Regions from separate parts of the Lysinibacillus parviboronicapiens genome, predicted to be linked through region 1. Evidence: riboswitches for the same ligand, from Rfam matches in the RefSeq annotation. Region 1 holds a riboswitch; the other holds the start of a gene.
The links. A riboswitch is a leader RNA that binds a small molecule or an ion and turns the genes downstream of it on or off. The one in region 1 is predicted to bind S-adenosylmethionine.
Positions count from the first base shown of each region.

Region 2: linked by a shared signal. The riboswitch ahead of C9J31_RS02175 (O-acetylhomoserine aminocarboxypropyltransferase/cysteine synthase family protein) and the one ahead of C9J31_RS08950 (YezD family protein) in region 1 are both predicted to bind S-adenosylmethionine.

Region 1 is NZ_CP073713.1:1,895,962-1,912,717, reverse strand. It holds gene C9J31_RS09020 (non-ribosomal peptide synthetase) at 1-1,372, opposite strand, end outside; gene C9J31_RS09015 (hypothetical protein) at 1,816-1,965, opposite strand; gene C9J31_RS09010 (hypothetical protein) at 2,526-3,467, opposite strand; gene C9J31_RS09005 (TetR/AcrR family transcriptional regulator) at 3,717-4,298, opposite strand; gene C9J31_RS09000 (fumarylacetoacetate hydrolase family protein) at 4,392-5,402, opposite strand; gene C9J31_RS08995 (MBL fold metallo-hydrolase) at 5,570-6,592, shown strand; gene C9J31_RS08990 (EAL domain-containing protein) at 7,082-7,462, shown strand; gene C9J31_RS08985 (formate--tetrahydrofolate ligase) at 7,693-9,372, opposite strand; gene C9J31_RS08980 (cold-shock protein) at 9,582-9,782, shown strand; gene C9J31_RS08975 (VOC family protein) at 9,960-10,745, opposite strand; gene C9J31_RS08970 (nitroreductase family protein) at 10,850-11,449, shown strand; gene C9J31_RS08965 (flavin reductase family protein) at 11,465-11,953, shown strand; gene C9J31_RS08960 (YhfM domain-containing protein) at 12,387-12,737, shown strand; gene C9J31_RS08955 (ECF transporter S component) at 12,853-13,422, opposite strand; gene C9J31_RS08950 (YezD family protein) at 13,612-13,767, opposite strand; SAM riboswitch class I at 13,840-13,935, opposite strand; gene C9J31_RS08945 (serine hydrolase domain-containing protein) at 14,570-15,997, opposite strand; gene helD (RNA polymerase recycling motor HelD) at 16,514-16,756, shown strand, end outside.
Region 2 is NZ_CP073713.1:414,060-430,815, reverse strand. It holds gene C9J31_RS02205 (histidine kinase dimerization/phospho-acceptor domain-containing protein) at 1-882, opposite strand, end outside; gene C9J31_RS02200 (hypothetical protein) at 898-1,053, opposite strand; gene C9J31_RS02195 (response regulator transcription factor) at 1,031-1,723, opposite strand; gene C9J31_RS02190 (MerR family transcriptional regulator) at 2,341-2,571, shown strand; gene C9J31_RS02185 (homoserine dehydrogenase) at 2,623-3,609, opposite strand; gene C9J31_RS02180 (hypothetical protein) at 4,098-4,484, opposite strand; gene C9J31_RS02175 (O-acetylhomoserine aminocarboxypropyltransferase/cysteine synthase family protein) at 4,985-6,286, opposite strand; SAM riboswitch class I at 6,405-6,518, opposite strand; gene C9J31_RS02170 (glycerol-3-phosphate acyltransferase) at 6,676-7,308, shown strand; gene C9J31_RS02165 (DASS family sodium-coupled anion symporter) at 7,511-8,992, shown strand; gene C9J31_RS02160 (succinyl-CoA:acetate CoA-transferase ScpC) at 9,051-10,571, opposite strand; gene chrR (class II chromate reductase ChrR) at 10,880-11,611, shown strand; gene C9J31_RS02150 (hypothetical protein) at 11,818-12,243, shown strand; gene C9J31_RS02145 (hypothetical protein) at 12,292-13,971, opposite strand; gene C9J31_RS02140 (lysoplasmalogenase) at 14,107-14,757, shown strand; gene pepT (peptidase T) at 14,831-16,060, shown strand; gene C9J31_RS02130 (DMT family transporter) at 16,219-16,756, shown strand, end outside.

The DNA of each region.
Region 1 (16,756 bases):
CATAATCCTGTGGTAAAAGCAATTCTAGATTGCATATAGCTATGTCACTGTTTTCTAACAATATCTGTAGTAAATGTTGAAATCTATCTATAAAGTTCTGTATGTCGTTTTCATCATATATACCAGAGTTATAATCAATTTCAATATTTAAAGCATCACTTTGGTTTTGAACTAATCGCCATACCATATCAAACACACTTACTCGATTTTGATGTGTGATGACTTTCGTTTCTAAGTCTTCCATTCTGAAATTCGGAAGTTTCACCATGTTGAATACTGTTGAATATAAAGATGGGTTATTTCCTTCTCGATTCTTAATTTGCTGAATCAAATGGTCCAATGGATAATCTCTATGTGCGATTGCTTCTTTTACAGAGTCATTCACTTTTTGAACTAACTCTGTAAATGTTTCGGTAGGTGAAAATGCTATACGTAGTGGAACTGTATTCACAAAGTAGCCAAATACCTCTCGCGCTTCTTCGTCACGGCTTCTGGTGTTAATTGGCATGCCAACTACCAAGTCTGTCTGATTTGTCATTTGATTTAATAAAACAATATAGATGCTTAACCATACACGGTATGAGCTAACTTGATTTTCCTTGGAAAATTGTTTTATAAGGTTAGATAAAGTAGGTTTTATTGCATATTGTAAAGCACCTCCTTGATATGTTGGTACAAGTGACCTTGCGCAACTTGTTGGAAATTCACTCCACGGTAAGGTACCTTCTAATCTTGCACGCCAATATTTTTCAGAAGTAACATAATCCTCTGTTCCAATATAATTTTGATGTTTATGTACAAGTTTTTCATACATCTGTATTCTATGAATGTTTTTTTCTGTTTCAAAAGTTTGGTCTAATGAATAAGCTTGTTCTAAATCTTGCAGGAATAATCCTAAACTCCATCCATCAAAAATAATATGATGGAACATAATGTGAAGGAGATATTCATTTGGTTCCAACTGATACAATTTAAATCGAAACAAGGCATCTGAGGTTAAATCAAATCTTGTGTAAAGATTTGATTTCAAAGATTCGTCCAACATCTGATCTCTTTTGGCACCAGGATAAGAAGACCAATCATAAAAATCCATGTCTACATGAAATTGTTCTTTCCTTATTTGTTTCAGACCGTCAATCGTAGATACAATATTCATTTGTAACGCTACGTGTTTCGCTACAATATATTGTAATGCCTTTTGTAGTCTTTTATGATCTAAGTCCCCTTTTATTTGTATAGAAACGGGTTCATTATAAATGCCGGCTTCTATGTCCATTTGACGTGCAAACCATAATACTTTCTGATTTTCTGTTACATCGTATTGAGCTTCGGTTATCAACTGGGCATTTTCTACTTTAACAAATCGGTTCATACTGTCCCTCCTAATTAACGAAAAATATTACCAATAAAATACATAACACATGTGGGTGTTTGTTTAAAATGTATAGTTTTGCCTATATAAACGTGTCTAAAAACTCTTGAATGTGAGAAGAGAGGATGGATAAAACAGCTTCAGCGGGTAGTCTTCGGTTTGTTACACTGCCTAAGCGGCACACTCAGGACTAACTCGAAAGTATTTTGAAGTTGGTCGTGGCATGGCCCCTTTTATAATTATTCAAGTAATCAAACAAAGACTCTCTCCAGTAGGACATGCACATATAGGTATAATGGGAAGATATTCGTTTCACTCACCAGAGGAAGTTGAAAATGGATCTTTACGTCCGTTACTAAAAATGGAATAGAAATAAAATATTTGATGTTTAGAGCCCTATTGCCATTTCTGTTCCGTTACTACATAAACCCTTAGTTCGCTGTTTATAGCGGGTACAGCGTAGTTTTATCGATTTCAGATTGTACTTGTGATGTTAATGAATAACCGTAAGCATCCTCTTTATCGCCGATAGCAACCACACAAGTGTCAACTAAAGCTGGGCCAAGCTCGAATATAAGCTTTTCCCATCTCACATTTTATTACCTAGACAAGGTTTTATATTTATATATCGCAAAGCATGGGAATAGTATATGACGAACGAAATAAATTGTCAAATTTTTACATTAAATCAAGTGGGAAATAAAAGTGACAGCGGTGTCATTTAAGATTTACAATAAAAGGTTAATTTATTACTATAAATTCCACTTTAACCACCTTATATAGAAATAAGACGATTAACGACATTATGTAAGTTGCGATTGCTTGATACGATCTTGGTACCGATTATTAGTTATAATAACACAAATAAATTGGAATACATTTGGAAAAACTGTGACGAATTAATCCTAAGAAGCTTCTACCGGATTTTGGGTTGTTTTTCCCAGTATTCTTTGAAATGTACATTCGTTCATCAGCTAATTTAAAGAGTGCTTCAGTAGGTCCTTCACCTATAGCTATCCCTGTAAGGAATTGGCTTTAAATTGGTCTGATAAATCTATAGGATTTGCCCTTCAGAGTACAAAAATAGTTTATTAGTGTCATCTACACTAATAAACTATTTTTGAAATTATATTTTTCTAATTATTGCAAATGTCTATTTTATATATTTAGAACGAACAATGGTCCTTTTATATGGCTCACCTTGTATCGTTTCACCAGCAATATTTAAAGTTATATTATAGACACCAGACTTTTTATTCGCTGGAAAATTTACCATAAATTTTTGTTCATTAACCTTTTGGATTTGTAGAGAAGAAGCAATATCTTTACCTGTTGGATCTAGTACTCGTACATCGAAAGTAAGTTTTTGTAATTGTTGATTAGCTTGCATTGTAATGATATTATTCGTTTCTAATGCTACTGTTGGAATACTCACCTTAATCAAAGATGGACCCCCGTGTTGAACTGCCAGTAAATACGCATTATCTCCTGCCTGCGTGCTAATATTTAGCTTCCATTCCCCCTTCTCAGAAATAACGTCAGTAAATGTATGGGGTACTCCGCCATTAAAGAAGGAGGCTTCTTCCATGGATTTGATTGTCTGGTTGGTATATTTTTTTCCTAAAGGAGATAACAACTCTATCTTATCACTAGTTAATCCTGTCCATAATTTAACATTACCGAGTGTAGCATCCACATAAAAAGAATGTGTCACATCGTTTGACGATTGTAACTTTCCTCCATAAAAATAATGAGAAGCATCCAACTCTTGAAACGTATCAGATTGAGAAAAGTATTCATTGTTTTCAACGATATGAGCAGTAGAAGCAGACTGTAAATACTGTTCCAATCTAGAAAATACTGCAGATCCCATGCGAATACGGTCATGGTCAAGTGAGGTATCGGTAAATAAATGTGTTCCGTAAGATAACTTAGTGCTTACCTCTTTCACTAATCCATCATTTGGATCGGAAAGATATAGCCCACCCATCCAGAGTGCAGATAGAAATGGTCCTGTATTAGTACCAGCAATTGTATAATAGTGGTTCTTGCTTACGTTGGGGTGATTGTCTATTAGTGAGCGAAAGTGTTCCATTTCCCCAACTTGAAGTGAATAAGTGTATTAACAGGTATTAACGGGTATTAACGATAATAAATATGTCTCGAAAGATGTATAGACAAGCTAACCCCACCTTCCATCTATCCCAATATTCTATAAATAGGAAATGATTCACTTCTAATTTAGACAAAAAAATATAAACAACCAGTCGCCGGTTCAATACCGTCAACTGGCTGTAAAATAAGGTGTTTTCTTACTGTCTCAATATGACACTCAGTGCCCTTTTTATGACTGAGACATTAATCCTTTAACAAACGATGAGACAATGTACTTGTAGAACTCTTCCTCGGTGACGAGTTGGGACTGATATTGCTGGTGAATCAGCTCGCTCATCTGAAAGCCGTAGCACGTCGAGAGAAAAGACATGGCGGCAAGACGCGCATCCTGTCTAGCTATAATTTTTTTCTTCTGCAGTCGTTCAAAATATTCAACCAGCAAAGAGTGCAGCTTCACCGGCGGATCGGTCAGCACCCTGTCCAATTCGGGGAAAATTCCTTTGTCGCGGATGCCAATCAAAATTATGTCCACATTTTTATGGAAAAACAAGCGGTACTGCCGGCTTACATTCAGCAGGTCGACTTCCGGATTATCGGTCGCCTCCTCTTTTAACAGTTTCTCAAATTGCGGGATATCCGAATGTCTTTCAATGATGGCTTCCAGTATTCCTTGCTTGCTTCCAAAATGCCGGAAAATCGTAGATTCATTGACTTTAGCTTCCGCTGCAATGGCTTTGGTGCTTACTCCCCGATAGCCATTCTTTTTTATGAGCCGTGTCGCGGCTTCAATGATTCTGTCTGAAGTATGCATTGTATTACTCCTTTTGCATATGTTAAACCTATTATACTACAAGTTATGCAATGCAAATAGGGTTCGGGGTTCATCATCTTCATAAACGTTTATTTAAGGTAAATCACTTCTTTTTTCCCAGCGACTTGCTTCCGTAATCTTGACATGATCAGGCACCAATTGCGTGAGCGTGCCTAATTTATCGAACGTAATCTGGATTCGGTCAGAGGGCAACAGCCATTGTTCGGTCTCGATTGCGCAGCAATCCGGTATCGTCCCCATTCCTATAATCGTGCCCGGGAGCGGCGTAAAAACTTTGAGAACCTCCTCCATCACTTTTGCAGGGTGCGCGGAATACTCGGATGTGCTTCCCTTCCAGTGCAGTCTCTCTCCGATGCGTACATCCACATCCAGTGCCAGCGGGTTATCGATTTCATCCAGCGTAACCAGAAATGGTCCTATTCCTTTGCTGTAATCAAAATCTTTGCACCGCGTTGGTCCGGTCAACGCCTGAAAATCAGGCCACTGCACATCGCGAGCAGTACTGTCGTTAAAAATAACATAACCAGCAATGCAGTTCCCCTTCCCTGTAACAAAGGCCAGCTCCGGTTCGATATCCAGGTAAGAAGAGTACGAAGGCCAATGAATTGTAGCCCCATCGCCAATCAATGCATTATGGTTACACTTGTAATAACTGAAAGTTACTTTATTCGGTTCCCGCTGGAATTTTTTGGAAATTTTTCGTTTAAACTCTTCTCTTTCCGCCCCTGTGTATTCTCTTTGTAGCAGATTTATGCCAGCATTTCTCAGATGTCTTGGCGTCAACCCGAAATCAATAAGCGCAGCCGGGTTCAGAATCGGCGGCAGCAGTTTTACCGCGGCAATTGGACAGATTTCATTTTCATTGAATTGATGCGGCTGACCAACAGCATATTGCATCAGCTCCTTAGCGGCAGCATGGCTTGCCGGCAAATGTTGTAGATAGCTGTCCATACTTTGTAGACTGTCAACGAATGTCCCCTGCTTTTTCATGATTGCGGCAAAAGACACGACAAATTTCTCGTTAATGACAATCCCAAACAAACGTTCTCTCGAAGTCTTGGTGTGAAAGGTTACCAGTTTCATGTTTGTAGCGCCTCCATCCATGTAATGTGATGTTGTTCAGTTATTATCATATTGCATAGAGCGAATGCATGCAAGTACTCGCTTGCATTTTTATTTTCTATTCTCTATTATACAGATATAGTCAGTGTGACTAACCCCAAAAAACATATACGCAAAGGAGAATTGTTATGAAGTATAGAAGTATTATCCAAAAACCTCGGGTTAAATTTTTTGAAGTCGCAGATGGCGTCTTTGCCGGTATTTCGCCGTATCGTGGTATCAGTTGGGCCAATGCCGGGTTTATCAACAAAGGTGAAGGCCTGGTGTATGACACGTTCTTCGATTTGTTCCATGCGCGAGAAATGCGAGATGCTTTTAAGGAAGTAAGCAATGGCGGCTCTCCCGCCTATGTGGTGAACTCGCACTATAACAGCGACCATGCCTGGGGGAACAAAGTATTTGAAGATGCCTGCATTATTATGCACAAGGAAGCGGCCAGAGAGCGTCTTACCGAAAATATCGCCTGGATGGATAGCATCATCAAAAGAGGGAAGAATTCTCCGGAATCGACTCAGGGCGAGCAATTTTTTGCAGCGGAATTTGAAGGATTCGACCTGGAGGGCGTAGAATGGGTGCACCCGAATATTGAGATAAAGGACGATATCAACATACGTCTTGGCGATACTGAAATTATGATTTACAATGTAGCTCCGGCCCATTCTGACAGTGACTTGCTGTTGTGGATGCCAAAAGAAAAAGTGCTGTTCGCCGGCGATGTTGTGTTTAACGGTTGTACGGCATACAGTGAAGAGGGGACCCTTAACTGGATTAAAGTGCTTGATCGCATTATTGATGACATTAAACCCGAAATCGTTGTTCCAGGACATGGCGCAATCTGCGGCCTGGACTTCGTGAAGGAGCAGAGAGACTACCTCTTGAACCTGATTAGTGAGTTCAACAAGCATTACAATGACGAGATTGATTCCTTGTCTCTGACCAAGCAAATCGATATTTCTCGCTTCCTTCATTGGATTCAGCCAGAACGTTTGTATGTTACGGTGGATATCCTCCTAAAAAGCAAACGGGGGTTGCCATCTCTTCCAAATTGGAATGAGGTTCCTACAAAACTGGAAGGCATGAAAGCTTTTTTGCACGAGAAATATGGCGATCGGATCAAGCAATGGGACCCCATGAGCGTGTGGCAAGAATAGCATCTGCAGAGACTATTGGATTGGTACATCTCTTACCACAAATACAAGAAAGTATCTACCTGTCTCACTGTTAAATGTAATGTGTAATGGATAAATTGGATAAAGGATCCTGTTAACATTTTATAAAAATAGGCTTCTTTACTAAATAGTAAAGTTTATTGAGGCTCACACGCTCTGTATTAATCGAAGCTGGGCAACTCGTAAACCATGCTTATTTTTGCTCAAAGACCAACAAGCAGACTGGGATTTTGTTTAAAAGACAATAAAGTTATGTAATTTTAAAACCTAAAACAAGCATAACCCCGTTCTAAATTTAAGACGGGGTTAAAATATAGTTGTTTAATTTTCGATATAAGATACTTCACTGTACTTAAAAATATAACAATAAAGTCGTTTAAAAAACTAAGTTTTAATAAACAATAGTTCCCTTTATTGGAATAGCTAATCTACTTCTAAAACGAAGGCATAGAAAGCGTCGTCATGAGATAAATTCGCTTCCTTTGCTCAATTTCCATACTGCGAAAATTAGAAAGCCTAGGAATAAAGATTGCTCAGGACGATTTTGGCACCGGTTATTCTTCACTTAACTATTTGAATGTATTGCCGATTCATACCCTTAAAATTGATAGGTCATTTATTCAAAATATGACATCGGCGACAGCAGAAAAAACGATTATCGAATCAATTATCAACCTTGTCCATAAATTAGGTCATGATGTAGTTGCAGAAGGGGTGGAGACAAAAGAACAGTATAATTTGCTCAAAGAATGGAACTGCGACTTTGTACAAGAGTACTATTTCAGTAGGCCTGTTTCGGAAGACAAACTTGTCGAATTGCTGATGGAGGAAAAGAACTCCACAAATCAGTAAAAAATAAGGTTCTTTAATGACATAAATAAACAAACAGCCGCATTCTCTAACGAAAGGCCAGATGCTGATTAAAAATATCTCATGTTCTATCCGCCATTATTTATATGACTTTGTTTCATAAACTAAGAGAAATGATCTGATAATTCCTGTAGCCCTTGTCTTAAAATGATTAAAAGCTGCCCTTTATAATTTAAAGAAGCAGCTTTTTTTGCTTAATTTTCTATCGAATTTTAGAACAACCCTAGCGCATGTCCGTTGCTATCTACATCCATGCGCAATGCCGCTGGCTGTTTTGGTAAACCAGGCATCGTCATAATGTCGCCAGTTAAGCACACTAAAAAGCCTGCTCCTAACTTTGGAATAACTTCACGGATTGTCACAGTGAAGCCTTCTGGACGACCGAGTAAAGTTGGTTGGTCAGATAAAGAGTATTGCGTTTTTGCCATACAAATCGGCAATACATCCCAGCCGAATTTTTCGATTTGCGCCATTTGTTTTTTCGCTTGATCTGTAAAGTTGACGTCCTTGCCACCATATACTTTTTGCACGATGGTACGTACTTTTTCTTCAATGGATTCCGTTACCTCATATAAAGGTGAGAAGTCGTTTTCTTCTTGTAGGACAGCAAGCACTTGCTCCGCTAACTGAATTCCACCTTTGCCGCCCTCTTCCCAGACGTTGGTACGGGCAATGCGTACATGATTTTCTTGACACCAGTTCAGAACGGTTTCTAACTCCGCTTCTGTGTCCGTAATAAAACGGTTTAATGCGATAATTGGTTCAACACCAAATGCGCGAATCGTCTCGACGTGTTTAGCTAAATTTTCGATGCCTTGTAACAGCGCATGAACGTTTTCTCCAACGAGTGCGGTTTTCGCTACACCGCCATGCATTTTCAATGCACGAATCGTTGCCACAAGTACCACGGCACTTGGTTTGAAGCCAGCTTTACGTGCTTTAATGTTCATGAACTTTTCAGCACCTAAATCTGAACCGAAGCCCGCTTCCGTCACAACGATATCGGCTAATTTACGTGCTGTTTGAGTCGCCATAATCGAGTTACAGCCGTGTGCGATATTCGCAAATGGCCCACCATGAATAATGGCCGGTGTGCCTTCTAATGTTTGCACTAAGTTTGGTTTAAAGGCATCTTTTAATAGCAGTGTGAGGGCACCTTCTACTTGCAGGTCACGCACAAATACTGGCTCACGCTCGAATGTATAGCCGATAACAATGCTTGCTAGTCGTTCACGTAAGTCTTCTATGCTTGTTGCTAAGCAGAATACTGCCATAATTTCTGAAGCAACCGTAATGTCAAAGCCGTCCTCACGTGGCATGCCTTGCACTGGACCCCCAAGACCAACAACTACTTTTCGTAGTGCACGGTCATTTAAGTCCATTACGCGCTTCCAGATGATGCGACGCGGATCAATGTTTAACACATTGCCTTGGTGAATATGATTATCGATAAATGCAGCTAAAGCATTATTCGCTGTTGTGATCGCATGCAAGTCGCCAGTGAAATGCAAATTGATGTCTTCCATCGGTACAACCTGTGCGTAACCACCACCTGTAGCACCACCTTTGACGCCCATCACAGGACCAAGTGATGGCTCACGTAATGCAACAAGAACATTTTTATTTAATTGATGAAGGGCATCTGCAAGTCCGACTGTTACCGTTGATTTCCCTTCCCCAGCTGGAGTTGGGCTAATTGCCGTGACTAATACAACCTTGGCATCTTCACCCTGTGCCGTAATTTTTAATGGGTCGATTTTCGCTTTGTAGCGACCGTATTGTTCCAGGGCATCCTCAGGAATCCCTGCAACTTTCGCAATTTCTGTAATAGGTTTCATAACCGCTTGACTAGCGATTTCTAGATCTGATAATGGTTGATTTTTCGTTGTCATTTGGCACCCTACTTTCTCTGTTGTTCAACTCCATTATAGACTTTATTGTGAAATAAAACATAACTAGTTATGCAACATTTCGACAATCAATTGACATCGCCAAGCAATTCAGGTATGTTCTAAGAGAAAATGCAATTATCTCATCTATCAATTATGCTGAGACTTAGTTGATATAGTTTTACATTCAAGCGCACTGGAGGCGAATGCTTATGCAACAAGGAATCGTAAAGTGGTTCAATAATGAAAAGGGTTATGGCTTTATTGAATGTGATGATGGCGAAGATGTATTTGTACATTTTACGGGGATCCACGAGGAAGGCTTCCGTACACTTGAAGAGGGTCAAAAGGTTTCATTTGAAGTAGTGGAAGGCAATCGCGGCCCACAAGCATCAAATGTTGTGAAATTATAAGCGTAAGTGGAGCTGTTCAATAAAAGAACAGCTCCTTTGTGTTCTAAGTATAAGTAATAAAGGACTTCTATTGGCGTTGTCATCTTTCTATCGGCGATTTCAGACTTCTATCCACGATTTCAGCTATTCTATCCGTCAATTCAGCGGTTCTATCCACCCTCCCTGACTCTATCCAACTTAGGGGTTAATCCAATAAAATGCGGCTGGGAAGATTAATGTTTCCTTCGTACGTTCGGTATCTTTTAGCGTTACCCCAAACGGACCTTCACTTTTCCGACCCAGCATCATTTTTGTTGCCGCTTCTTCCTCAAAAAAATCTAAGCGCATATTTGGCAACTGTAAGGAGATACACGGTGGTTGTCTGTCTGGCTCAGATAATTGTAATACTTCCTGCCAACGTTGTACGGTAGCCTGCGCATCTTGTACAAAAAATTGCACAGACTCCATCGTAATAGACTGTTTCATGTTGATGGCACCACTTGCCTCTAATTGCGCCAAACGCTCGTCATCCCCATCTGCCCATTCGATGAAAAATGGAAAATCAATGGCTTGCCCGGGCTCACCAAAGTGCAATAGCTTCCATTTCACAACCGAGCCATCTGGCCGTGTTCGACTACAAGCATCCGGTCCGTAAACTTCAAGTCCCAACGCACGTAGACGAGCCGCCTCTTCATCAATATTTGTGGTACGTAAAGCAATGCGTGAAAACCCGGAGCGCTCATTGTCACCCTTAAACGTATGATGTAATGTATAAGGTAGATTCGCCGCTTCCTCAAATAGCGCTCGCTCATAAACTGCAATTTGCTCGATATATGTTAAGCCAAAATAACTAAGCGTATTATACGTTCCCCACATGGTGTGCTGACCACCATTCACAGTGTGGATATTGCGCTTATTTAAGAAATCCTTTATATTCTCAGGTGACTGAACTTGATGTACTAAATGGTCGAAATATAAAGTCATGATAATTCCCCCTTTTCATTGTTTAATTATATACTTTACCTGTTAGTTTTATTGGTTTAAAATAATATTAAGAATTTTCGAATAGTTAAGGAGTTTTTCTCATTATGACAACTGCATTTTACGAAGCCATTCAAGGTAGACGTTCCATTTTTGGCTTATCGAAAACTTCTCCCATTTCAGATGAACGTTTACAAGAAGTAATTGAATTAGCGGTAAAAAATGCCCCATCGGCATTTAATTCACAAACAGGACGAATCGTCGTGCTACTGAACGATCAGCATGAAACATTTTGGCAGCTTGCGTTAAAAAATGCGCTTGCACATGCAACGCTAGAGCGTATTGAATCGACAACTGCTTGCTTTCAAGGTTTTGTGGAAGGCTATGGTACTGTCTTATTTTTCGAAGATTATGAGGTAATTGACAGTTACCAAGAGAAATTCCCGAAATTAAAAGACCAATTCCCTATTTGGTCACATCAAGGTGCAGGTATGCTTCAATATGTTATTTGGACTGCACTTGAACATGAGGGATATGGTGCTAGCTTACAACACTATTACCCTGAATTATCGGAAGAATTGCGTACAGCTTGGCATATAAAAGCAAGCTGGCAGCTCATTGCCCAACTGCCATTTGGTGGGCCTACTGCCGCACCACGCGACAAAGAAATAGTGCCGGTGGACCAGCGTGTTTTTATCATAAAATAACAAGAGGTGATTGAAATGACTGACAACGTAACAGCATTTAAGCAAGCTTTAGGCAATTACCCCACAGGCGTCACAGTTGTTACTGCATATAATGACGCGAACGAACCGATTGGCTTAACCGTCAATTCCTTTGCATCTGTTTCAATTGACCCACTGCTAATCTTATGGTCACTCGATAAAAAATCACAGCTACATTCACATTTTCAAGCAACCAAGAAATTCGCTGTCAATATGTTAGCGAGTGACCAAGCGCATTTATGTACATTGTTTTCTAGTAAAATTGCTGACCGCTTTGCCCAAACAATCTGGTCTACTTCCGCGCACGGTTTACCGATTTTACATGATACATTATCCACATTACAATGTGAAACTTTCAAGCAAGTTGATGCGGGCGACCATACGATATTCATTGGGCATGTTTTAGCCATTGATAATGCACAGAAAGAACCACTGCTCTATCATCGTCGACATTTAGGTCAAATCCCTGCAAGTTTTTACGAGTAGTTCTGACCCAATTCAATCATTTCTTTCCGATAGTAAAATGCTAAGCACAATAAGTGATTTTACTAATCATATTACGCAAATGATTCGCATTCGTGCAGAAAACAAACGTATATGCCACTTTAGTTTATAAACCAACAGGAGTTGCCTCAAATTTACACGTTGAGGTAGCTCCTTTTATGCCTATAGAAGGAAGTTTCTTACACAGCGAGAATTCTATCTTATGGGGATATTTCTTACAGAACTAAACACGCTTATGCCAAATTAGTGTACTGTAGGAACAGGATAGCAACATCTATTGACCGATCTTTTAATTTGCTTTAATCTGCTGCAATTTATATCACACAGAGAAAGGAATGTGATAATAACGATGTGCCATATTAAAAAAATGCTCGTTCTTGTTTTGGTGATCTTCATGACTGCCAGTTGCGCCGGTATGGAAAAACAAAAAATTATCGTGCAAAAGCATAATGATACGGGTATATATGAGGACTTGAAGGAAATTACCAAAAGGAAAAAGGTGAAAGCAGTTAAAGACATACTGCATAGCGCGAAATGGGAACAGATGAAAGTTGATATGGCCAGAGAGGCTGACTATCAATTCGTTTTTCAATTCGTCGATTCTAACATCCAAGCCAAGGCCATTCTCTACTCCGTGTGGCTAAGTCCAAACAAAGACACATTAGAAGTTGTAGAAGGTGACTATCAATATGTCCACCTCAATCGTGAAGATTCTCAAAAGTTATTCGAAGCTCTTACTGAAACAAACCTAGTCGATGTAAAATGAAACTTTAATCTGTGGGAACTTTCTTCGTCCCACTGATGGTAATGGAAGCAATCAGCTAACCGTTCATGTGAAATCAACAGAAATAAGGGCACCCTTTTCGAAGGATGCCCTTTCTTCAATTATATTTTGTGCGTTGATGAGACATCCAAGTACCAATATTTCGGCATACTAACATAGTCACAATCATGACAATGACACCTTTCACTAGATTGAATGGTAAAATCCCTAAAACAATCATATCTTTTAAGGCGTCCCCCTTCACTGGCTCCATCCCTAAAAACAAGGTGTACATCGGTAGGAACAGCACATAATTCAGTAAGCTCATACCAACTGCCATCACAATTGTACCTGCTACCAAACCAACGATTAACCCCTTGATACGCTGTAGTTTTGAATAGAAAAAAGTCACTGGGATGATAAATAACACACCTGTCGTAAAATTGGCAATATGCCCGACTGGTACCCCCGTTGTGCTTCCTGATAATAACCAATCCAGCATATTTTTTAAAAGTTCTACTAAAATTCCCGCAACTGGTCCCATCGTCATTGCTGCTAATAAGGCGGGCACATCACTAAAATCTACCTGCAGGAAATTTGGAAATGGTGGTAATGGAAAATTAAATAGCATCAGTACTATGGATATACTACTTAGTACGCCTATATTCATGATATATCTTAATTTCAACGTGCTCGCTCCTTTTCAACTGGCACCCATAAAATAAAACTTCAATGCGTGTGTTTTCATCCGCCATGCATTTGTGAGTTGTTCGATCACCTGACCGTTCATGTGACATAAAAAAGACCACCTATAAGCCGAGGGATGATCCCTGCCTATAATGTGGCCTCCAGATTTCTAGTCAGCTGTGTTTATTCTTTATTTTTTCTGTGGAAATCTTTGCTTCTCAAGTCGATTAATTTGCACAATGACACCATCTTGAATGGTAATCTGCACTTCGCCAAATTGTAGATTTTCAATTGCATCGGCAATCACTTGTAATTTCTTGTCATCAATCTTAGCTGTTTGAGACATTGGATACACCCCTTCTTTTTCATACTTTTTTCGTACAAAAGAGGTCAACGCATCATGATGATTCGATGGACCCCCTTATCTCTCAGAAAACTCTGCTGGATTTGGCACCGTTTTAGTCGGTTGCCGAGGCTTTATTGGGCCAGTTCCCTCCACCTCTCTTGATAAGAGTATTACGTTTCTTGGAAATAATTCTATAATTCTGAAAACCTATTGTCAATATAAATATTATAAAACCTACATGAATACTAAGAAATTAAGTAAAATGGTTCATTTTGTAAAAAAACATCCGTACACTTAAAGTTACATAAGCGAAAGGATGTTTTTTTATTTTGCACCATTTGGTCAATTGTCAGCATTTCTAAATGATGTAACTGAGCACAGGCGGCGAGTATAGCAGACGGCATTTGCCTTTCGCCACAGAGCAAAGCTTCCTGCGAAGAATAGCGGGAGCTGAAGGCCGCACAGAAGCATAGCGACAAGGAGACTGCAACCATGCCCTCGAACAGCGAACTGCCTCATAGCGGAAATCAACCGATTTATATAGATACTTCAGTCTAGGTGTGCAGAAATAATAAAGTTGTTTAATTTACAATAAAGTCATTTAAAAAATAATATAGTTGTTTAAAAAATCTTTTTCCACGAACGGAGCAGATTAGTGGAAGCAATAGTAATTAGGTTTGACTGGGAAAATTGTCGATGATATTAAAAAAGACACCGAAGTGTCTTATGTTTTTCAAATTAAGCATACCGATAAATTGAAATTTAATTACTTAACATTATGCTTATTTTGGGAGCGAGGTTTTTATCGGTGAGTGTATACAAACCATGTAATGCTTGCTGTTAATAATGCTGTCGAAATCAAGGCTGTAAGAACACTATATGTTTGCCAAATAAGTATCGTTGACCAATCGAAAGCACAGCACAGTATACCCAGGGCAATCGTAGCGATCAGGAAAATAACTGTTACGATTATTCTCTTTTTTGTCATTGGCTGCCGCTCATTCGTTTTCCTTCTGCGTAATCCTAAGAGAAATAGCAAAACGGCCAATAGGCAAAGAATAATTGTGATAGACGACAAAATGATATCCATAAGCTGTGTGCCACTTATTTCATATGACTGAGTTAGATTGCCGTCTAATATATCTTTAACTTTTAGTACCAGGTTTATATTGGTATTTGCACCGTTGCTCAGCAAGCAGACGGCTGTTCGTTCATTTAGCAGTATGGCTACTTCGGTTCTGAAATTTGGGTTGCCCCCAGTATGTTCTATAATTGTTTGGTCGGCGTTTACCGACCAGCCTGCCGCATAATACATATCGTTGACAGCCGAAACAGACATATCACCCCTATGTGATTTTTCGATAACCGTGTGAAATATTTCGGGTATGTCCTGCACGATACCCATCTGTATGCCCATCCAACGCGCCATATCTTTTGTATTAGAAATGATGTAGCCTGCGGGTTTATTCCCAGCATAATCCGGAGCTTTAAATGGAGTTGTCATAAAAAAGGAAGAACGGTAGCCCTGTGCCAACTGTCCAGTGGCTTGAGCATCTTCTTTATAAACATACGTCTGGTGAAGACCTAACGGCTGAAATACCTGTTCCCTCATAAAGTCTTCATAACTTTGTCGCGACACAATCTCAATAACCAAACCCAATACGTCATAATTTACGGTTCCATAGTTATACTGTTCACCGGGAGGGAACGCCAATTCAGCATCCACGAGCATTTCTACAGTCTTTTGCAACATATCCGGTGTATTGCCCTGTGGAATATTTTGAGTATGCCTAATATTTGTTAGACCACTGGTATGGTGAAGAAAGTTATTTAGTGTAAGGCTTTGCATATCAACAGGTTTCCCTTGATACTTTAACGTAAACCAAGGTAAATGTTTTTGGACAGGGTCAGTCATGGAGAGCAGCCCTTGCTCTTCCAACAGCATAATACCCATACCGGTAAAAGCTTTACTGACCGAGGCTAACTCATAGAGTGTATTTTCACTTGCAGACAACCCCTTTTCACGGTCTGCATACCCTGAAGAAAAGTAGAACACTTCATCATCAGCAAGTATTGAGATTGACATACCCGGCACACCTGATATACGACAGGCATCATCTAGCAACGCTTGTATTGCCGCAGATTTCGAATCTGACAACGCATAACTTTGTGTTGCGAATCCTGAGAATAATATAAATATCGTTAATACAAAAACAATAATCTTTTTCATAAACTCTCCTTTTCGAAAAATTATAAGAGAATAATATAAATAACCTACTTTTACAACTATTAAACTAAATTTTAATTTATCTTTCTATTCACCTATATAATATCTAGTAATTGTGAAGAGTTACACTTAAACGAACAGATGCGTTAGTTCAATAAGAAGTAAACAACTTTAAAGAGCCTTGCTACGTAGAATGTAGTAAGGCTCTTAGCTTTTATTAATCAAAATTCAATAACTTTATTATCATTATACACTAGGACTAGAAAATTAAGGTCAGAAAAAACACCCTCTTATCTAGCGGGTGTGTGTCTTTGCATTCAATTGGTGGATGTTAGCACAAAAAGCATTTAGAAACCACAAGCATAGAAAATATGTCTCAACCATTGATAAAAATGAGCACCTGTGGTAAATTTATATAGATATATGCCTAATAATAACTGCAAGCATTATATCCCTATTTTATATTATATAACATAGTTTTTCGTTTGTCAAACCCAATTTTTTTAAGGAGTGGTTGCTATGGAGTCAGAATTTCAGCAAGAGCAAAAACGAGTAGACAGTGTAATAGAGACGATATCAAAGCAAATCTGCAAATTAGAGGAAGAAACTTCTCGTCGTCGGAACGAACTGGTTAATATACGTAAACACTTTTGGGATGAAGTCAAGGTGAATGTTGATACCTTTGACGATTATCTTGAGACCATCATCGGATTGAGACAAGAAGCTCAAGCTCTTTCCGTAAGCCAAAGCACCCATAGACAT
Region 2 (16,756 bases), 1.5 Mb from region 1:
GAAGCCTTGCACGGTTTGAAGTACTTCTTTACGCCCTTTCCATGCAAAGATTGCCGCTATAATACTTGTAAGCCAAATAATAAAAAACATGTATTGATTACGTGTAAAACGTTCATAGCCTTCCATCACATCCGCTGATTGTGCTGCTGACTTAGAGATTGTGATAGTACCTATGTAATCGGTGGTTTCCCTGAATGAATCTGAATCTAAAGAAGCTTCATTACTATAAAAAATGTGGCTCAAACTATCACTAATATTCCAAGTACTTAATGGATGCTGTTGTGTATACTTTATTTTGTATGCACTACTATCGGAAACATTACCTGAACTGAACATTTTTCCAGTTTCAGTATTTGTTAATTCATAAGACCAGTAATTATAGTTTTTAGCGAAATTTTTTGCTTCCACTTGCGCAGATTTTATATATTGATCAACAAGTGCTTCCTTTTCTGCTTGAATTTTCTCCCGAACATATTCATCGTCTTGAAAATTAGTCGTAATGTCCTTAATTTTTTCATCCCGCTCGTTTTCAAGCTTTGTCATCAATTCAGTCGCATTGACATCAGCCGCTTCTTGAATACGCCCCTCATATTGCGCATGAATACTTGCTACTTGGTCACTTAGTGAACCATAGTAATTACGATGTTCTTCAATTTCATTTGTTGTGACTTCTATCTTGCTCTTTAATTCATCAGCATTTGGTCTATTCAATACCAGCGGCCCCAACTCGGATTGAAAATTATCAAGCTCATGTTGAAAATTTTCTGATTGAAAATAAGACTTCCCGATATACTGATAGCCAATCTTTGTAAATGTAAAGACACCAAAAATCAACCAAATTAAACAAATAAGTGCGAGAAGAGATTTCCACTTTTTCCCCATTACAATGACTCCCCTCTAAAAAATTCTTTCTAGCAATTGTAAAACTTCAGACGAACGGGTATTTACCATCTGATACGCATAGACACCAAAATAGATAAGGCCGATAACCCCAGCCACAAAACCTGCTATTGTTAGATAATGTTCTATTTTATTTTTCCATTTTATAGCCAACGCCCCATACCACCTTTAAATAGCGCGGGTTTTTCGGATCTGCCTCAATTTTTTCACGTATTTTGCGGATGTGTACAGCCACAATATTTTCCGCATTGTAGGCTTCCTCATTCCATACACGCTCATAAATTTCTCGAATCGAAAAAACACGCCCTGCATTTTTCATTAGTAATTCTGTAATTTTATATTCAATTGGCGTTAAACGAACAGGCTCGCCTTCCAAAATAACTTCTTTAGCATCCTCATCTAATACCAGACCGTCAATCTCAACTTTTGCCGTTCCATCATTGTATGTCCCAAGTTGTACATAACGTCGTAGCTGCGATTTAACACGTGCCAAAAGCTCTAATGGATGAAATGGCTTTGTGACATAATCATCGGCCCCAACGGATAAGCCATGAATTTTATCGCCGTCCTCCGCCTTTGCACTTAGCATAATAATTGGAATATTGCGTTCTGCACGGATTTTAAATGTTGCAGTAATGCCATCCATATTTGGCATCATAATATCTAAAATTATCAAATGGACTTCATTGCTTTCAAGCTTCGCTAGCGCCTCTACACCGTCAGCCGCTTTAATCACATCGTAGCCTTCGTTTTTTAAGTAAATTTCAATACCATCACGAATATCTTGATCGTCATCTGTTACAAGAACTGTTAACTTCGTCATGATATACACCTCGCTCTCAAATAATAGTGTACCTTTCAAATCTTAAAAACCTGCTAGCATAAAAATGAAGAAATTCTTAAGCTTTATTCTGATCTTTCTTCCCTTGCAAGCATGACAGTAGCGGCAAGCAACATTGCTCCCCAAATTAAGACGTCAAATTTAACTATTCACCCGTAAGGATTACGCCCCGTATTGTTGCAGCAACAGGTCTGTTAGTGATAAATTTCGGCAAAGTGGTACTATTTTTTCTAAAACCACTTTTAATTAATATTTAGGCTTGTACGCATAACTATCATAAAGATTTGTCCTTATGTACTTCATTATCCAGCTATATACCGCGCCACGCTATTTGAAAACGGACCTCATGCACTGAACGAACTATCATTACAACTACAGGCTATGCTTCTAGCTGTCCATTAGCTTTTTACTAAAAATTGTGTACACTGCAAGGGGTTTTTCTGCAAAAGAGCTAACGCAACCCCAATCATCATTATCACTAACTATACAGTTTTATCCAAAAACAGACAATTCCTATTTTTCTTCTTTTCTCATTCAACGTTATTAGGTTTTCTGTTAAAGAGAAGTTATAATAAAAACAACAGAAGGAGCGAGCGATTATGTACAAAACAATTGAAGAAACTGCTATTGACCTTGGTATGTCAGAACACCAAGTACATCGTCTTGTTTACGAGGGACGTATCCACTCTGTCTATGACGGCACACAAGTGCTTATTAACAGCGGACAATTTAGCACTTACTTTGAGCAATTAGAGCGCATTAAAGAGGAAATCGAAATTTGGCGCAATACACCTATTCCAGAAGATATTGATATCAAAGATGAAGACTAAAAATACCAGGCACCCAAACAATTCAGAATTGTTTGGGTGCCTGGCACTTTGTTAAATCGTTACGACAAATCCCGCTCGTTTGCCAATAATCTCTGCGTAATCCTCGACCATAACACTTGCCGTTGGATACATACCTGCACCAGGTCCAACAAGTGTTAATGTACCGATGTAATTTGTGTCCAACGCTACTGCATTATTGACGTCATCAACGGGGTAAAGTGGGTGCTCTTTATCTACTAGTTGTGGGCCAACTTTTGCTACCACACGCCCATCAGCAAACTTTTCAACCTCTGCCACGTGACGATAACGCAAGCCCTTTTCACACGCTTCTTTTACTTGCTGTGCCGAAATACTATCAATACCAATTACTTCGACATCTGCCCAATCTGGTTGCTCACCAAATGCTAACGCACTCAAAATCATTAATTTTTTGAAGGCATCTTGACCTGATATATCATTATATGGGTCAGCTTCAGCATATCCTAATTTTTGTGCTTCTATTAGAGCATTGTCAAAGGACCAACCCTCAGCTCGCATTTTCGTTAAAATATAGTTACAAGTACCATTTAAAACTCCTTGGATACGACTTACATCATTTACAAGCAAAATATTTTTCATCGTTTTAATGACAGGTACGCCACCAGCTGTTGTTGCCTCGAATCCAACAAAGACACCATTTGCTTTAGCTAGTTCCTGCAACTCTAAACCACGCTTCGCAAACATCACCTTATTAGCAGTAATGACATGACATTTATGTTCGACAGCACGTTTCAAATAGCCAAAAGCGGGCTCTTCATTGACGATTGCTTCGAAAACAACCTGCATACCTGGCTCTGCTAAAACCTCATCCATACTTGTTGTCATCAAATGTGCTGTACCGGGTACGCGTTCACGGCTAGCGTCTGTAACTAAAATTTTTGCTACTTCTAACTCTATACCTAATTTATTTTTAAGCTCTTCACGCTTTTCCTTTAAAATATGATAAATACCTTGACCTACTGTTCCAAATCCTAAGATCGCTGCCTTTATAGTTGCCATTCCTGTTATTCCCTCCAACGTACACTTCCGCGGTTTTAATAAAGATAAAAATTTGTGCCTCACACAAATTCTAATAATTCGAAATTCAACTTAAAGAAAATTGTAACGTAAATAAATACTTTGCACAAGAAAAATCTTTCTAGGATGGACATTTGTTTTCTCTAGACGTGCAAAAGAAATCGTTTTCATTGCCTTTATTATACGTTTTTTTGCTTCATCTATAATTTTTGAACAAAAAATGACGATTCCTTTATAAAAAACTACGTCTTTCTTCTATTATATATATGTATGTAAAGTCGTAATATAGAATTGTTCTTTTGAAAGATAGCAACAAAATAATTTTTCTTTACACACGTTTTGCTAACGAACCAAAATATCCAACAGCTATTTCTTTTCCAACATCAAAATTACTGCTGTTTTAATCTGCTTAACAAAAAAGCTCATTCCCTATAGCAGTAGAGAATGAGCTAATATTATATTAAGAAGAGTTAGCTTGCTGTTGTTAATAATACATAACGGTAATGTGCTAATGCTACTTGTACAAGAATCTCTTCTTCTTGTGTAAAGTTTGGTACAGAATATGTACGTTCTACTAATTGAAATGTACCATACTTCAAATAATACTCTGTTGCTGGTAAAGAAATATGATTTGTACCATAAGCTTGATACGTCTCGTAAACTTCTTTCACTGTGTAGCTTTCTTCTTTAGTATGCACAATTTCCTTAAAAGCAGTATGCCCGAAAGTTTGATGCCATTTTTTTTCAACTATCGAAAGTAAGCTTTGAATGGAAATATTATTCACAAACTCATGACTTTCATTTAATTCGTAAATAAAATAAGACGCGATGTTATGTGCACTATAAACATTTCCCATTTCAAACACTCCTTTTCCGATCATTTTAATAGGATGGGAGTAGTTGCTGGCTATGCTCCTACTCTCCTATCCAGCTATATATTCAAAAGTGGGGGAGCACTTATGAAAACAATTTTATGTTTAAAGCATTTTCCAACATCACATCAACTACCTTTAAGTTCAAGAGGATGTGTGTTTTTTTGAGAGCTTATAGCTCTTACAATGAACATCTATCGAATGGGATGAGAAGTCATTTACAACTACATTTACTTACGTTCTTGGTTGGTAGCCCTCGAACCTTTTACTTAATCCCTAGTATATAGCATGGTTTTAGAGAAGTCAACAATACTTATATAATTACTAGGTATTATTTTTAGAAAAATTCATATAAGCAACCGAATGAGGTATGCGCTTTATGGAGCAACGTTTCACGTATTGCCAAATGAGGCTTTTCACATGAGAAAATACGAAAAACGTGACATCACTTAAGCATCAATATTTGAATGCTTCTTTATTAAAAATTAAGCTTCTACTTCTTGTTGCGCCGCAGTTACTTGCGCAATAGCTTGTTGTAAATCGGCAATAATGTCCTCTATTGCTTCTAAGCCTATGGATAAGCGGATGAGCGACTCAGATACTCCTGTCTGGATTAATTCTTCCGCAGATAACTGCTGATGTGTTGTAGAAGCAGGATGAATAATTAATGATTTTGCATCTCCTACGTTTGCAACATGTGAGAATAATTTCACACTGTCAATCAGTTTACGACCTGCTTCACGTCCACCTTTTATGCCGAATGTAAGCACGGAGCCGAAGCCATTTTTCAAATATTTCTTCGCTAAATCATGAGTAGCGAAATCTTCTAAACCATTGTAATTTACATACTCCACAGATGGGTGGTTGCGTAAATATTCAGCTACAGCTAATGCATTTTCATTATGCTTAGGAATACGCAAATGGAGCGTTTCTAAACCTTGTAAAAAGTTGAATGCAGCATCAGCGCTTAATGTTGGTCCGAAGTCTCGCAGTAATTGCACGCGCAGTTTTGTAGCAAATGCAGCCGCTGCCGTATCGATACCGTAACGTAAACCATGGTAGGAAGCATCTGGCTCTGTAAAGCCAGGAAATCTTCCTTGTGTCCAGTCAAATTTTCCTGCATCTACAACAACGCCACCTAAAGTTGTTCCGTGACCGCCAATCCATTTTGTAGCGGAATGAACGACAATGTCTGCACCAAAATCAATTGGTGTAGAACCATATGGTGAAGCAAATGTGCTATCGATAATTAATGGTAAGCCATTTTCATGTGCAATGTTAGCTACTGCTTCAACATCTAGTACTTTTAAACTTGGGTTGCCGTAACCTTCAGCAAATATAGCTTTTGTTTTTTCGTTAATGGCTGAACGGAAATTTTCTGGATTTGTTTCATCTACAAAAATAGTTTTAATACCGTAGTTTGGTAATGTATTTGCTAGTAAGTTATATGTGCCTCCGTATAAAGAACTTGCTGCTACAATTTCATCGCCTGAGCCTGCAACATTTAAAATCGAAAATGCGATAGCTGCTGCACCAGATGAAAGTGCTACTGCAGCTGTTCCGCCTTCTAATAAAGCAACGCGTTTTTCAAAAACATCTACAGTTGGGTTGGTAATACGTGTATAAATATTACCCGCTTCTTCTAGAGCGAAAAGACGTTGCGCATGAGCAGTGTCTTTAAATACGAAAGCTGTTGAACGGTACACGGGAACTGTACGAGAGCCTGTGACTGGGTCTGGCTCTTGGCCTCCGTGTAATAATAAGGTCTCTGGTTTAAAATTTGTCATTTTTGTTCCTCCTAAAATGGTTATTTTTTTACGATGGTACCGGAGATGAGGAGGATTTTCTGTAGAAAACAAAAACCCTCTTCAGTTAAGAAGAGGGTTGCGGTTGCAAGTTTTCCTCCCCTTATCTGCCAGATCCAAGTATGAATCTGTAGGAATTAGCACCTTAGCAAGTAGGTTACTCGCTGGTTGCCGGGCATCATAGGGCCTATCCCTCCGCCGCTCTTGATAAGAGTATGTGATTCAATTTCCATCGTTGTTACACAGTATAAACATAGAGTTTTTTTCTGTCAACAGTAAAATTTGATTTTTTCTGAAACTTCTGTCTGCTCCGTAACGTAATATGAACACATACACTACTTTAAAATAGATTTTTCGAGAGGAGTATTTTTATGGTAAAAGCCTTGATAATTTTTCTTATTGTTGGCTATCTAATCGGCTGTATTCATGGCTCAAAAGTAGCACAATTGTTATCGGGGGTAGATTTAAAAAAATCTGGGCATGGCAATGCCGGCGCCTCAAACGCAACACTTTCACTCGGATGGAAATATGGCATATTAGTGGCGCTTATCGATATTGGGAAAGGCGTTGCCGCCATTATTGGTGTACATCTCTATTTAGCTGGTGCTTTGCATTTAACTGAAGTACAAATTTGGCTCTTAACATATACAATTGCAGCTGGAGTAATTTTAGGGCATAATTTCCCATTCTATATGGGTTTTAACGGTGGCAAAGGAACTGCTTCGATAATAGGGATTTTGCTTGCCGTCGATTGGAAAATCGGACTATTTGCACTCATCTTATTTGTCATTTTATCATTTGCCACAGATTATTTAATCGTCGGCGTCCTAGAATTTTATGTTGTATTTTGTACAGCTACTTTTTTATGGATTCCAGGAATAGGACCAACAATAATTGCACTTATCCTTTTTGGCATAGCACTTGTCTTACATATTGAAAATATTAAACGACTGATTCATGGTACCGAGCCTAAAGTAACTGCTGCCTTTAAGAAAAAGAAATAAGCACTATCACATTGGATATTTTTGTATTTTCTGTGACCATCTATTCTCTCGTTATAACTTAATATTGCTACAAATAGAGGGTTCTTTATGTTCTTGCACTTTTTACAATAATTAGACAAAATTACTTTCTTAATAAAGCATTTTATGGACCGATGTTATAGAAAACTAGAGTCATATTTATCGTTAGAAAGGATGAATTTATATGTCTACTCTCGAAAATGCAGCACCTAAACGCAATTTGAAGCCACTATGGATTGGCCTGGCATTCGCGGCACTTATTATTATTACATTTTTACCGAATAGCGGCGATTTACCCATAGCAGGCCAACGTGCTTTAGCGATTTTAGCTTTCGCAGTCATCCTTTGGGTAACTGAGGCAGTATCGTATCCTGTCAGTTCTGCCATGATTATTGCTCTTGTTACAGTTATGCTTGGTTTAGCCCCCTCTATGGATGATCCTACAACAGATTTAGGTACTTCAGGGGCGTTAAAAATGGCCTTAAGCGGATTTAGTAACTCTGCAGTTGCTCTTGTTGCCGCAGCTCTATTCTTAGCCGCTGCCATGCAGATCACTAATTTACACAAACGACTGGCTTTATGGATTTTATCGCTAGTTGGCACTAAAACGAAGGCAATTGTATTCGGTGCTATTTTAGTATCAATTGTACTAGCATTCTTCGTACCCTCTGCTACAGCACGTGCTGGTGCAGTCGTACCAATACTACTTGGCATGGTGGCAGCATTTGGCTTACCACGAGATAGTCGCCTGGCCGCCTTACTCGTTATTACATCTGTCCAAGCAGTTTCCATTTGGAATATCGGCATTAAAACAGCCGCAGCCCAAAATATGGTTGCCTTAAACTTTATTAAAGAACAGTTCGGTGTAGATATTTCTTGGGGTGCTTGGTTATTATACGCAGCGCCATTCTCAATCATCATGTCAGTGGCTCTTTTCTTCATAATGATTACGTTAATTAAACCTGAGACAAGCAATATTGAAGGTGGTAAAGATGTCATTAAAAAGCAACTTGCTGATTTGGGTCCATTAAAAGCACCTGAAATTCGTTTAATCATAACATCGGTAGTACTTTTATTTTTCTGGGCAACAGAAGACAAGCTTCATCCATTCGATACTACAACTGTCACAATTATTGCTATTGCGATTCTATTAATGCCTAAAATCGGTGTTTATACATGGAAAGAAGTTGAGCCACATATTCCTTGGGGGACAATAATCGTTTTCGCAGTTGGGATTATGTTAGGGACAGTGTTGCTCAGTACGAAAGGTGCGACATGGTTATCAGATACTGTATTCGGTTCATTAGGTCTTGATTCTATGCCAATCCTTGCAACAATCGCGATTGTTACACTTTTTAATATTCTTATTCATTTGGGCTTTGCCAGTGCTACAAGTTTAGCTTCCGCACTGATTCCGGTATTTATCGTATTAGCTTCAACATTAACTACAAATGTTGATCAAGTCGGTTTCGTGTTAGTCCAACAATTTGTCATTAGCTTTGGTTTCTTATTACCGATTAGCGCACCCCAAAACATGCTTGCCTACGGTACAGGTGCCTTTTCAACGAAAGATTTCTTAAAATCAGGCATTCCATTGACGATTATCGGGTACCTTTTGGTCCTTTTATTCACAGCGACATATTGGAAATGGATTGGATTGTTATAATAAAAAGAAAAGCCTTGAGAGACAGTTGTCTTCCTCAAGGCTTATTTTACATATATTTTTATTTAGCAAAGGATGGATCTTTCATCGTACCGTTCTTTGCTAAGTTAACGTGCCATGACAATGCTTTTTCTAAATCATGTGGTGTTTGGTGACCACCTGTCGCTTCATTTGCTGCATTAAAGTACGCCCATAATTGTTCCCGATAATCTGGATGTGCACAGTTATCAATAATGCGACCAACTCGCTCTTTTGGTGCTAGGCCACGTAAATCTGCTACACCTTGTTCTGTGACAATAACATCTACATCATGCTCCGTATGGTCGACATGCGACACCATTGGCACGATACTTGAAATTTTACCGCCTTTAGCGTATGACTTCGTCACAAAAATTCCCAGACGTGCATTGCGTGCAAAATCACCAGAACCACCAATACCGTTCATCATTTTTGTACCTGATACATGTGTAGAGTTCACATTACCATAAATATCTAATTCAAGCGCCGTATTCACGGATATTAAGCCGAGTCGACGAATAATTTCAGGTTGATTAGAAATTTCCTGCGGACGTAATACTAATTTGTCTGCATATTTTTTAAAATTACCGTATACACGGTTTCCTACTTCTTCAGATAGGGTAATAGAAGTAGCAGATGCGAAACTAACTTTACCGGCATCAATTAATTCAAACACTGCATCCTGTAATACTTCTGAATACACTTCTAAGTTTTCGAATTCAGAATCTTTGAATCCTAATAATACAGCATTTGCTATTGAACCGACTCCTGATTGTAATGGGCGTAAGCTCGTCGTTAAACGATCTGCTTTAATTTCCTCGCGCAGGAAATTCAGTAGATGGTTAGCCATAATATCTGTTTCTTCATCGGCTGGGACAATTGTTGATGGTGCATCTAGGATATCTGAAATCACAATACCTTTTACTTTATCTAAATCTAGTGGAATACCAATAGTACCAAGGCGATCCGATGCATTCTGCAGAGGGATGGGTGCACGTTTACCTTGAGGACCTGGCACGTAAATATCATGGATACCTTCTAATGCATCAAGTTGCGCTACGTTTAACTCAATGATTACTTGGTCAGCCTCTTGTACAAAAATTGGAGAGTTACCAACTGAAGTTGTCGGAATGAGTAAGCCGTCTTCTGTAATAGCAGCCGCTTCGATAATGGCAAAATCGATTGGACCAATGATGCCTTGGCGTACAAGTTCAGCATTGTGTGACAAATGTGCGTCAACATATGCGATGTCACCGCTGTTAATTTTGTTACGAATACCAGAATCTGCTTGGTAAGGTCCTCGCTTGCGAATTGCGCCGGCTTCTGCTAGGTATTGGTCAACTTCTGGTCCAAGCGATGCACCTGTGTATACATCTACCTTGAAGTTCTCTGTTTTTGCTTTCTCTACAAGTGCAAGCGGTACCACTTTTACATCACCAGCACGTGTAAATCCACTCATCCCAAGTACCATGCCATCCTTAATCCAAGATGCGGCTTCTTCTGCTGCTACAACTTTACTTCGTAGCTGTTCATTACGAAGTTTTTTCGCTAACTTTTCTTCCATTCTTTATTCCTCCCATTCGTATTTACTCCAACTAGATTATTTACCCTATTTTTTTGGTTCTCCCCACCAATTTTACAAGGCATAAAATTAAATAATCTGTCGCATACATAATTTTACACTATTCAGAATATTTAAGCCATATCTTACAAAATATTTTACTTTACGAGATTTTCTAACCATAAAATAAATTATTTAAAAATAGTTTTAACTGGAAATTAACCGATTACTTATAAGGAATATATTCGATTTTACAGGAAAAGCGTGATATGCTTTTGGTATATATACAAGGGAAAAAAGGAGAAATTATGATGGTGAAACAATTATTACGTAATCATTCTTCAGTTCGTATTTACGATGGCACACCTATATCAAAGGAGATTGTTGAAGATTTAATAGCTACTGCTCAAATGGCAGCAACCTCTCATTTTGTACAAGCTTATAGTGTTGTTTGGGTAACCGATGAAGAGAAAAAAGAAAAATTAGGTTTACTATCCGGTAATCCACGCCAATTCGAAACATCTGGCGGTGCCTTTGTTTTTTGCGTAGATTTCAAACGCCTAGAAATGGCCGGTAAATTAGAAAACGTTGACATTATTGCAGATTCAGCGGAGAACGTACTTGTTGGAGTAGCCGATGTATCGTTATTCGCGCAAAACTTCGTGATTGCAGCAGAATCTATGGGATACGGCATTTGCTATATCGGTGGTGTACGTAATAAGCCAGAGGAAATTAGCGAACTATTAAATCTACCAGAATTCGTTTTCCCACTGTTTGGCTTAACGATTGGTGTTCCCGCTCGCCGCAACGAAGTAAAACCCCGTTTACCAGTAGCAGCAGTGCTTCATGAAAATGAATATAATGCACAGAAATATGAAGAACTTTTACCAGCTTATAACGAAACATTGGAAGCTTACTATAATAGTCGATCCTCAAATCGTAAAATCGATAATTGGACTAAGCAAATGGCTGACTTTTTAATTGAACAACGCCGTCCATTCATGAATGATTTCCTAGCAAGAAAAGGTTTTAATTGGAAATAAATATATATTCAATAAAGTAGGGTTACTATTGTATGGTATTAACCCTACTTTTTTCTATTATTATAAAAGATACTCTTGGATATAGTAAATTTTTCTTAGTAGATAGGTTTAATTATGGTACAGATTAAACGAAAAGACTCTTCCCTTTTCCAACAATTCCATTACTATTAATACAAGGTGCTCTATATCGAAGGGAGTTTGTTCAAATGTCCTATGTCAATAAACATCTTGCACGTACCTTAGAACAGCAACATAAAAGAAGTATAAGAGGTTTATTTTTAAAAATTCAAGACTTAAATAATGAATGTACGCTATTAAGAAAACGACTTGAACCTCAAATTGACTTATCTATTTATAAAGATGCAGTGGATTATGTTGATCAATTCGTGTCTCATACGTCCATACTAAATTTAAAATTCATCACGAATACACAAAATCTAGAAGTCGTTGTATTACATGCCCTCTTATTAGAGCATATTTTACATAACGAAACAGCTCATTCATTCGAATATGAAAATCAATTGCTTCAAGGCTATATTCAAGAAATTTTAGCATTAAATGATCATGCCTCAACACTTTTTACGAACCACCATGAAAAGATGCTTTATTACATTCATTCACAAACTATATAAAAAAGACGATCATTGCAACTAATTTCATTGCGCTGATCGTCTTTTTGATTATTGAAGCCCTTTAATAATTAATGTGCGAACTGGTAAGAATTGCTCGCCTGTATCTCCATACGTCAGGATTACTTCATCACCTGCTTGTAAATAAATCGCAAGTGGTTCTGTCTCTGCACTGATTAAATAGTTTTCACCATTATCCAGTAAAAACGAAACTAGCGTAAAGTCGCCTAATCGTTCTTTGTGAACGCGCAACACTTTCCCACTTGTATCTTTTTCCTCTGCATTTGAACTACCTTCGACCGAGCTTCCACCACGGTTAAGCGCCGTTTTATATAATTTCAACGCTTCTTTTGGCGTTGTGGCAAAGGCTGAAATTTCAGGGTTTGCTGCTGATACGATGAAGTAGTTTTGTAGGAAACCATTCGCATCGAGTACCGCTGTTAGCCAGCTTGCTTCACCGTAGAAGTTATACAATACAGGCATTTCACCTGTCCATTTCTTCTCAATAAATTTCTTTTCAATAATTTGCAATGCCCCTTGAGAATCCATATAAGAAGCATCTTGATTACCCGTGTAATAAGTAGCTTGCCCTGTTCTCGCGTTCGTTAACGAGTAACCTAGCATCGAGTCAACACCCTCTTTTGGACTTGTAAAGTCAGTGAAGTAATACATGTCGCCAGCTTCATCGAAAATCGGGCTGACATTTGACTCTGTCCCTTCATCTGAAGGTAGCTTCACATCTTTTTTCCCAAACATACTATTCCAATAACCATGAACATATTTACCAAAGTAGCTATTTTGTAGACTTACTGTTTCAGGTGATACTGCCCCATCTATAAATTCTGGAACATCCGCTAACTTCACAACCTCTGATTTTCCGGATAATGCATCAACCAACACTATCCCTTGCACGTCAAAGCCATTGCGCGCTGAAATAAATTCTCCGTAGGAGCGAATATAGTAAGGCTTACCATCGTCATCAACTTCAAGCTGGACATCCCCGTAAAAAATTAGGAATGGATGTTGTAAACGCATATGACGTTCTAAATTAGCATTTAAATAAGCTGAAGGAATGTATTTCATTTCTTGTGCAACAAACTTTGGATTATCTGCGGAGTCAGTAGCACTCATTGTAAAGTAGCCAGGCGTCGTATCGCCATTCATCCATTTAAAGAAACCAGAAAATTCAACTGGTGCGATATAAACATACTCACCATTTACCTTTTGAATTTGTAAACGTCCCAACTCATAATAACTTGTGTTTGGTACTTGCCCAAACGCTTTTTTCATTTTATTACGGACAAACTTTGGCGGCACACTAGCAGGTGTTTGTGTTTCATCGAAAGGTTTAATTTCAACCTCTTCCTTCATTTCCGCAGATTTGAATTTATCATTTGCATTCCATAAAGGAGCTGATAATACATATGCTGCAACAACTAGACTTGCCAAAAATAAAGTTCCTTTAATTTTTCGTTCGATGCCACTCGCTAAGAGAGCACCACCTAATGTTAATAAAATGATTGCTGGCCAAAAGACAAGCCAGTTTACATCAATTTTTGTTACATACAGTGTAATACCAGTCGCTAAAAATCCTAGAATAAAGGCTCCAATAAAAAAATATCCGATAACCTTCTTCGACTGACCATCTTCTCGCTTTTTTGTTATAAGCGGCGTTAATAAAACACTCGCAATTAGTGCAATGACTGCTGAGGCTATTAATAGCTTGGTCATTCCATTCACCCTCTCTTCACTTACTGTCTTACTTATTTACGATTACATAACGCAAAAGTTTCAATCATAAAAATATTATAGAAACAAAGGAATTTTAACATAAAAAGAGAATTTCAAGTGAAAGGAGTTGGAAACATGGCTAAAAAGATAATAATTACTTGTATTACTGTGCTCGGCCTTTACTATATTTTTTTCTTTTCCCATATTACGGAGAGTATGAAACTCATATTTAAAGTCATTCCCATGATTTTAATTATTTTATTGGCCGCTACGCAAAAAGTATTAGACATTAAAAAGTATCAAATGCTCATCATTATTGGTCTTATTTTTTGTATGATCGGTGACTATACGCTACGTTGGTTTTTGTTTGGCTTAACAAGTTTTTTAATTGGGCATATTTTTTATATCTTTGCGTTTGCAGGCACAAACACGCGAAAGGTGCCGGTATCGGCGAGAATTTTGCTTCTTGTATATGGCTTAAGTATGGCCATTTGGATTGCTAGTACAGTCTTTAAATCCGGCGAAACAGTGCTAAGCATTGCTGTCCTTGCCTATATTTCAGTAATATTAATGATGGGTTGGACATCTATTCGTACCGGCTCAACTTTTGCGACTATTGGTGCTATGCTATTTATTGCATCAGATTCTTATTTGGCCATTAATAAATTCGTTATGCCTTTACCATTTTCACACGAAGTTATTATGCTGACATATTATAGTGCGCAATTGCTAATTGCACTAAGTATTCTTCAATATTCCGAAATCCGAAGTAAAGTGATACAATAAGGTGCCAGGCACTCAAACAATTCAGAATTGTTTGAGTGCCTGGCACGACATATACCATTAGGAGGCCATTGCAATGAAAGAACAAGTAATTGAACGTTTAATCCGCTACGCTAAAATTGATACACAATCAGACTTCACAAGTGAAACAACGCCTTCCACACAGAAGCAGTTTGACTTATTACATGTACTTAAAGAAGAGCTCGCAACAATCGGTTTAACCGATATTACATTAGATGATAATGGCTATTTATTTGCAACACTAGAAGCCAATACGGATAAAGATATTCCGACAATCGGCTTCTTAGCGCATGTGGATACAGCTACTGATTTTACAGGCACAAACGTTCTTCCTCAGCGTATCGATAATTATGATGGTGGTGACATCCGATTAAATGAAAACCTAGTCATGTCTCCAGTGGATTTCCCTGAACTAAAAAATTACATGGGGCAAACACTTATCACAACAGATGGAACAACGCTGTTGGGAGCCGATGATAAGGCTGGCATCGCTGAAATTATGACAGCAATGGAATACCTAGTGAAAAACCCTACAATTAAGCACGGGAAATTACGTGTAGCCTTCACTCCTGATGAGGAGATTGGCCGTGGCCCGCATAAATTTGATGTTGCAGCATTTGGTGCAGATTATGCTTATACAATGGATGGCGGACCACTTGGTGAGCTTCAATATGAAAGCTTTAATGCAGCAGGTGTAAAGGTTATTACAAAAGGAACGAGTGTACATCCAGGCTCGGCAAAAAATAAAATGGTCAATTCCATCACAATGGCCATCGCCTTCCAAAACGAAATGCCTACTGATGCAGTACCTGAAAAAACAGAGGGTTATGAAGGCTTCATCCACTTAATGAACTTCAAAGGCGCTATTGAACATACAGAGCTTTCCTATATCGTACGTGACCATGACCGCCAAAAATTTGAAACGAAAAAACAAATAATGCTTGATGCGGCAGCTAAAATTCAAGCACAATATGGTGAAAATGCACTCACTATCACTATTGAAGATCAATACTATAATATGGGTGAAAAAATTGAGCCTGTAAAAGAAATCGTTGACATCGCACGTACGGCAATGGAAAAATTAGATATTGAAGCTAATACTCTACCGATTCGTGGAGGTACTGATGGTTCACAACTTTCTTATATGGGCTTACCTACGCCAAATATTTTTGCAGGTGGCGAAAATATGCATGGTAAGTTCGAATATGTATCAGCAGAAACAATGGAGAAAGCTTCGCAAGTTATTATTGAAATTGTCCAACTTTTTGAACAGCAAGGTAAATAAACTACCCTTTTTGCTGGCTGTTTAAAACAGTAACAACATAATTTTTCTTTACGGAGAAGGTTTTACGACTTTCTTCGTAATTTTTTCAATGTTAATAACTGAATTTTCTCATTACATAAGTAGTTAGCGTGTTAAACTCAAATTGGGGTGAAATTGTTATGAAAGAAATTGCATTAGGCATTTTAGCTTCTCTTTTTTTTGCTGTAACATTTATTTTGAATCACGCGATGGAGATGCAAGGAGGTAGTTGGCTGTGGAGTGCATCATTAAGGTACTTCTTCATGGTGCCATTTTTACTTGTTATCGTCTTCTATCGAAAGGGCTTTTCACAGCTTACAACTGAGATGAAAACACAGCCTATAGCATGGCTTCTTTGGAGTTTTATTGGCTTTGTGTTATTTTATGCACCTCTCACATTTGCAGCAGCATTTGGGCCAGGCTGGCTCGTTTCTGGTACATGGCAATTCACGATTGTTGCAGGAGTCCTACTTGCTCCTTTCTTTGTGTCAGTAATCGCTGGGAAAACTGTACGTCAAAAAATCCCGTTAATTTCATTACTAATATCATGTATCATTCTAGTCGGCATTTTGTTGATTCAAGTACCTCAGGCTCAGTCCGTTCCTTTAAAAAACCTGATGCTCGGCATTTTACCAGTCGTAGTAGCAGCATTCGCTTATCCACTTGGCAATCGTAAAA